3 regions of the Mesorhizobium sp. WSM4836 genome follow, and region 1 is predicted to be linked to each of the others. Evidence: predicted binding sites of a transcription regulator. Region 1 holds the regulator's gene; each other region holds the start of a gene.

Region 1 (2,263 bases):
CCGGCTGGATACGCTGACGATGGCGCGCGACGAGCTGATCCGCGAATGCATGGCCATCGTCCGGCGCCGGCTGAAGGATCCAGACCTTGACGTCCGCAGTGTCGCCCGCATTGCCCTGGCTATCCAGGGCATTACCGACTCCCCTGCACGCGCCATGCTGTGGTCGCCGATCACGCCGCAGACCGACATCGCCTTTGCCGACATGCTGGAAGATGAATTCGGCATCCCGGCCACGGTGGAGAACGACTGCAATATGATGGCGGTGGCTTTGCGCTGGCGCGATCCGGATCGCTATCGCGACGACTTCATCGCCATCCTGCTTTCGCACGGCATCGGCATGGGGCTGGTGCTCAAGGGCGACCTGTTCACCGGCACGCATTCCTCGGGCGGCGAGTTTGGCCACATGATCCATCGTCCGGGCGGCGCGCTCTGCCGGTGCGGGCGGCGCGGCTGCATCGAGGCCTATGCCGGCAACTACGCCATCTGGCGCAACGCCAGGCAGATGAGCGAAGACAGCGAACCGGTCGCCGACGTCAGCGACGCCGACATGCGCACGCTGGCGGCCCGGGCGCGCGAGAAGGATGGGCCGGAACGCGAGGCCTACCGCAAGGCCGGCGAAGCGCTGGGTTTCGGTCTCGGCTCGCTGTTCGCGCTGATCGATCCGGCGCCGGTCGCGATGGTCGGCGCCAGTGCCGCCGCTTTCGATCTGATCGAGCCGGCCTTGCGCAAGGCAATCGCCCAGACCGCCGGCGGCCAGCATTCGGCTTCGATCTCCTTCGATACCGAGCCGAACGAATTGCCGCTGATCCGCCAAGGTTGTGCCATGCGGGCGTTAAGCTTTGTCGACCAGGAGATTTTCGCGCCGGGCGCGCAAATGAGGCCCGGCATGAGAAAGAACGTAGCCTGACCCGGCGGGTCAATCTTCCCTGATCGCATAACCTGCACCGCGGATGGTGCGGATGACATCGGGCATGCGGCCGTTGTTGACGGCCTTGCGCAGCCGCCCGACATGCACGTCGACGGTGCGTTCGTCGATATAGATCGTCTCGCCCCAGACATTATCGAGCAACTGGCTACGCGAGAAGACGCGGCCCGGATGCCGCATCATAAATTCGAGTAGCCGGAATTCGGTCGGCCCGAGCCTGATCTCGCTCTTCTTGCGATAGACCCTGTGCGATTCCCGATCGAGCACGATGTCGCCGACCTTCAGCACGCTGGACAACACTTCCGGCTTGGCGCGCCGCAGCAGCGCCTTGACCCTGGCCATGAATTCCGGTGTCGAAAACGGTTTGACCAGATAGTCGTCGGCGCCGGTCGAAAGGCCGCGCACCCGGTCGCTCTCCTCGCCGCGCGCGGTCAGCATGATGATCGGCAGCCGCTCGGTTTCGGGGCGCACCCGCAACCGGCGGCAGAGCTCGATGCCGGAAACCGCTGGTATCATCCAGTCGAGCACCAGAAGATCGGGCACATTCTCCTGCAAACGGATCTCGGCTTCGTCGCCGCGTGTCACCACCTCGACCTGGTAGCCTTCGGATTCGAGGTTGTAGCGGAGCAGCACACCCAACGGCTCCTCGTCCTCCACCACCATTATGCGTGGTGCGATCATCGGTTGGGCACCCCCATCACGTCACCGGTGCGGATATTGTCGTTTCGTCCTGCTTCGGACGATTGACCGGCAATTGCTCGCCTGTCAGCACGTAATACGCATTTTCGGCGATGTTGGTGACATGATCGCCAATCCGCTCCAGATTCTTGGCGCAGAACAGCAGGTGCGTGCAAGCGGTGATGTTGCGGGGATCTTCCATCATGTAGGTCAACAGCTCGCGGAACACGGACGTGTATTTGACGTCGATGCGCTCGTCGGCGGCGCGTAGCTTGGCCAACGCGGCCGCATCGCCTGCGGCATATTCCTCGATGACGCCCTGCACCTGGATGAGCACCAGCTGCGCCATCGCATCGATGGAATGCGACAGGTCGCGCGGCGTGACGCTGAGGCCGACCGCACTCACACGCTTGGCGATATTCTTGGCAAGGTCGCCGATGCGTTCAAGGTCGCCGGCCATGCGGATCGCTCCGATCACATGGCGAAGATCGTGGGCCATCGGCTGGCGTTTGGCGATCAGGGTGATGGCGCGGTCGTCCAGTTCGCGTTGACGCGCATCCATGATGGCGTCGTCGGAAACGACGCGTTGCGCCAGCACGTTGTCGGAATTCAACAGCGCCTTGGTCGCCCCGCCGACCATCGAACCGGCGAGGTCGGCCA
Region 2 (2,263 bases), on a different contig from region 1:
TGGTCCATCAGCGATGCCAGCCTGACCCGCTCGTCGCCGTCGAAATTGGCGAAGGCCGTGAGGCAGTCCGGCGCCGAGACCTCGCAGCGCAGATGGAGGAAATGGTCGGCCCGGAGCCGGTCCTGCTGCACGCTGTCTTCAATCGCGTCGGCCAGCTTGCGTATGTCGGCGGCCGTCAGGTCGGCATCCTCGTCCATGCCGACACGCAAGGCATCGAGCACGGTGGTGATGCCGGCGGTGGCCACCTGCGCGTCATGGGCGAGCACAGCGGCGATCGGGTTCCAGCGCACTTTCGGCCGCGGCGCGTAATGGCCTTCGAGATGGTCGGTGTGGAGTTCGACCAGGCCAGGGATGATGAAATCGCCGCCCATGTCCTCGCCGCTGCGGCCAGCGCCGGGAGCAATGTCGGCGATCATGCCGTCGCGCAGCACGATCGAGCCTTCGACGATCCGGTCGGCGAGCACGATGCGGGCATTGTCAAGAACGGTCTCGGCGGTCATTTCAGGCAGTCCTCGGAGCATTTTGCAGCCAATTGAAAATGAATTGGCGTCGCACAAGGCGGTTAAAGCGAATGATCATCTCAGGCACTTCGTCTGGCCGGGCGGCGCCCGAGCGCGTGATGCGACAGCACCATGAACGGCGCGCCCGGCTCAGTTTCCACAAACAGCGTCAGCGCGTCCACCGGCACCGGCCGTTGCAGCACGTCCGCAAACAGGCTGTCGATTGCTAGGCGAAGACGAGGGCTTTCCTGTGACGAGACCCGGCCAGACAACGTCATGTGGAAACGAAAGGTCTCGAAGACATAGGGGTAGCCCCACTGGCAGAGATTGCGGAACTCGTCGGGCTTCAGCGAATCGGGGCTGCGCCGTTCGATCTCGGCTTCAGTCAACGGCGCGCGAAAGCGGTCGAAGTCGCGCACCACGTCGTCGGCGAAGCGGTTGAGCGCCGGCAGCGGCGCTTCCGGCACCAGCGCGAAAAAGCCGTCGATCCGGCTGACGATCAGCCGCGGGATCGTAACCACCGGGGTCGCCTCGGCAAAATCGTCGAGTGCGGCGCGAAGCGAGGCTTCCGTCTCGTTGGAAGCCAAGCGGAAAGGCGCCTTCAGCGTCGCATGAAAGCCATAGCGGCGCGCCGAGGCGGTATGGAAGGCAACTTCCGCCGCCGACAACTCGGCCACCGCCTCGACCGGCTTTGTGGCGGCACCGAACGGGTCGCGGCCGAGCCAGTTGGCGGCGATCCGTGCCAGCGGTTCGTCGTGTCGGGGAGTGAAATAGATAGCGTAGCGCATCGAAAGTCCTCGTCAGCCCGCTGCCATAGGTGATTTCCATGACGAATTGACGAAACTTTGCGGCGTTTTCGGTAACAAAACTACACAGCCGGTCGTTAGCCGACGATTTTTCGCTTGGACCAGCGGTTGGGGCGAAGGGGAAGTGGTCAGGCCTTCATCAGCCATTCGTGCTCGGGCGCGTTGTAGAATTTCCACGTCCGCTTCGGTCCGGCCATGACGTTGAGATAATAAAGATCATAGCCGTGGCAGGCGGCGCAGGGGTGATAACCCCTGGGGACCAGCACGACGTCGCCGTCCTCGATCGCCATCGCCTCGTCGAGCGAACGAGCGCCGTTCTCGTCGACATCGGTGTAGACGCGCTGGAAAGCAAAGCCCTGCGGCGGGTTGAGGCGGTGGTAATAGGTTTCCTCGAGATAGGATTCGGCCGGCAGATTGTCCTGGTCGTGCTTGTGCGGCGGATAGCTCGATGTGTGGCCGCCGGGCGTGATGACCTCGACCACTAGCAGGGAATCGGCCGGCTTGCCCTCCGGCAGGATGTTGGTGACGTAGCGCGTGTTGGTTCCTTTGCCGCGAACCTCCTGGCCGAGATCGTCAGGTCCGATGACACGGACCGGCAGACCGCCGCCCAGTCCTGGCGCCGAGCAGACGGCAAGTTCGAGATCGGTATCGGCGCGCACCGACCACTCCAACCCCTGCGGCACATAGACCGACCACGGCTTGCCTTCGAAGGGCGACATGCGTTCACCGAGCAGGCCGAGTTCCTTGCCGCCGGCCTTGGCCTTACCCTTGCCGGTGACGAACACCAGGCAGAGCTCGCGATCCGCGGTTTGCCCGGAAGCGCTCTCGCCGGGCCTCAGCCGATGCAGATCGAAGCCGACATAGGTCCAGCCGGCGTTTTGCGGCGTCACATGAGCGATGCGGCCGTGGCCCTTATTGGCTTTGACGAGCAGCTTCGACATGGTCATTCCTTTGGTT
Region 3 (2,263 bases), on a different contig from region 1:
GCTCGGGGAAGCGCGGATTGTAGGGCGTGAACTTCAGATCGTCGCGGGCGACGGCGACGATCTCCGAGATCTGGCTAAGCGCCAGCGGGCCGGTAAGCACGCTGATGCGGCTGGCTGAGACGCCGAGCTCGCCGGCGACGAAATCGCGCAATTCGGCCGGCATCAGCCTGTCGAACTCAATGCGGATGACCGATCCGCGGCGTCGCCGCTTCAGCGCCGTCTCGAACAGACGCACCAGATCCTCGGATTCTTCCTCGACCTCGATATCGCTGTCGCGAATGATGCGGAATGTGCCGGAGCCCTTGACCTCGTAGCCGGGGAACAGCTTGCCGATGTAGAGACTGACCGCCTCTTCGAGCGGAATGAAGCGGACATGATGCTTGCGATCCGGCAAGCGGATGAAGCGCCTCAGCGCCACCGGCAGGCGCAAAAGTGCGCTCATTTCCTCGCCGTTCTTGCGGTGGCGCAATTGCAGCGCCATCGAGAAACCGAGATTGGGAATGAACGGGAACGGATGCGCCGGGTCGATCGACAGCGGCGTCAGTACCGGAAACACCTGCTCCTGGAAATGGTCCTCGAGCCAGGTCTTCTCGTCCTTGCTCAGCGCATCGCGCGTGATGCTCTCGATGCCTTCCTTGTTGAGCTGCAGCATCAGCGCCGAAAGGCTGTTCTGCTGGTCCTCCTGCAGGCGCTCGACCTCGCGCAGCAACTGTTCGAGCTGTTGCTCGGGGGTGCGCCCGTCCGGGCTCTTCAGCACGATGCCTTCGCGCACCTGGCCGGCAAGACCGGCGACGCGGACCATGAAGAACTCGTCCAGGTTGGCTGCCGATATCGACAGGAAGCGAACGCGCTCGAGCAGCGGATGGTTGGCGTTCAGCGACTCTTCGAGCACGCGCCGGTTGAATTGCAGCCAGGAAAACTCGCGGTTGACGAAGCGGTCGGGATTGCCGCCTTCGGGGCTCGCCGCCTCGACGGTGATAAATTCGCTTTGCACCGGCTTCAGTTCGTTCATGGTTCCTGCTCTTCCTACACCGGCCGTCGGCGCCAGCCTTAACCGGCTTAACTTATCCTCTGACAGGCTTTTGCGACAGTTTCATTTCATCGATCTTGCAAAGAGACGGGTTATGATCCAGATGCAATCGACAAGATCAGGAGACGACGATGGCAGGCGGTTCCATTCCCCATTTCCAGAACGATGCGGGCTATCCGGCAATCGACATCGGCGTCAAGGAATTCATGTGCACCGGCGCCAATCCGCCTTTCGACCACCCGCATGTATTTCTCGACATGGGTGACGACAATGAAAAGGTCTGCCCCTATTGCTCGACGCTCTATCGCTATTCGCCGAGGCTGAAGGGGTTGGAAACGCAGCCGCCGGGCTGCCTTTATATCGACAAGGCCGCCTGATTCTTCCGCGACAAGCCTGATGCGAGAAATGCAGTCCCGGCAGGTCGTCGTCGCCGGGGCGGGCATCGCCGGGCTAACCGCGGCACTGGCCTTCGCCGAGCGCGGCTTTCGGATAAAACTGTTCGAACAAGCTGAGCACCTCGAGGCTGCCGGCGCCGGTATCCAGCTTTCACCCAACGCAACGCGCATCCTGCGGCAGCTCGGCGTACTCGATCGGCTGCTGGCGACGGCGGTGCGGCCGGAGGCGGTCGTGCTCAAGGACGCCGCCACGCTGCGCGAGCTGGCTCGCGTGCCGCTTGGCCAGGCGGCCGAAACGCGCTGGGGGGCGTCCTATCTCGTTGCCCACCGCGCCGATCTGCAGTCAGCGCTGATAGAGCGGATAGCCGAGCGGCCCGAGGTCGAACTTGTCACCGGCGCCCGCGTCGGCAGCGTCGCCACCGGACCAAATGGCATCACCGCAACAATCGAGATTGCCGGCACGGCCATCGCGCCGGAAGCATCGTTGCTGGTCGGCGCGGATGGCGTCTGGTCGTCGATGCGAGAAAGGCTTGCCCGCAAGGCGACCGAATTCAGTAGGAGCCGGTTTTCGGGCGAGCTTGCCTGGCGCGCCACGGTGGCCGCCGACAGCCCCGCCGGACAAAGCTTTGCAGCGATCGGTGCGGCCGATTGCGTTACCGCCTTCCTCTATCCCGGCTTCCATATGGTCGCCTATCCGGTCAGCTGTGGCACTGCCTTCAATCTCGCCGCCTTCACCAAGGGCGAGCGCATTGCCGAAGGCTGGTCGGGGCATGCCGACCCAGCCATCCTGGCCAGCGCCATGCGCGGCACCGCGCCGGCGCTGAACCGTCTGGCGAGC

The links. The regulator PhoB, encoded in region 1, activates phosphate uptake and scavenging genes when phosphate is short. The targets are predictions, from matches to a motif close to TGTCATNNANCTGTCAT.
Region 2: AC0L2P_RS04375 (DUF1045 domain-containing protein) is a predicted target of PhoB. The motif match lies at 1,327-1,343, and genes of this name have one in related genera.
Region 3: AC0L2P_RS10455 (RNA degradosome polyphosphate kinase) is a predicted target of PhoB. The motif match lies at 1,085-1,101, and genes of this name have one in related genera.

What each region holds. Positions count from the first base shown of each region.
Region 1 is NZ_JBVVQF010000028.1:62,138-64,400, reverse strand. It holds gene AC0L2P_RS27230 (ROK family protein) at 1-907, shown strand, start outside; gene phoB (phosphate regulon transcriptional regulator PhoB) at 917-1,606, opposite strand; gene phoU (phosphate signaling complex protein PhoU) at 1,623-2,263, opposite strand, start outside.
Region 2 is NZ_JBVVQF010000003.1:41,016-43,278, reverse strand. It holds gene AC0L2P_RS04380 (alpha-D-ribose 1-methylphosphonate 5-triphosphate diphosphatase) at 1-500, opposite strand, end outside; gene AC0L2P_RS04375 (DUF1045 domain-containing protein) at 581-1,288, opposite strand; gene iolB (5-deoxy-glucuronate isomerase) at 1,435-2,247, opposite strand; gene AC0L2P_RS04365 (DUF3329 domain-containing protein) at 2,250-2,263, opposite strand, start outside.
Region 3 is NZ_JBVVQF010000006.1:199,512-201,774, forward strand. It holds gene AC0L2P_RS10455 (RNA degradosome polyphosphate kinase) at 1-1,012, opposite strand, end outside; gene AC0L2P_RS10460 (zinc-finger domain-containing protein) at 1,162-1,407, shown strand; gene AC0L2P_RS10465 (FAD-dependent monooxygenase) at 1,427-2,263, shown strand, end outside.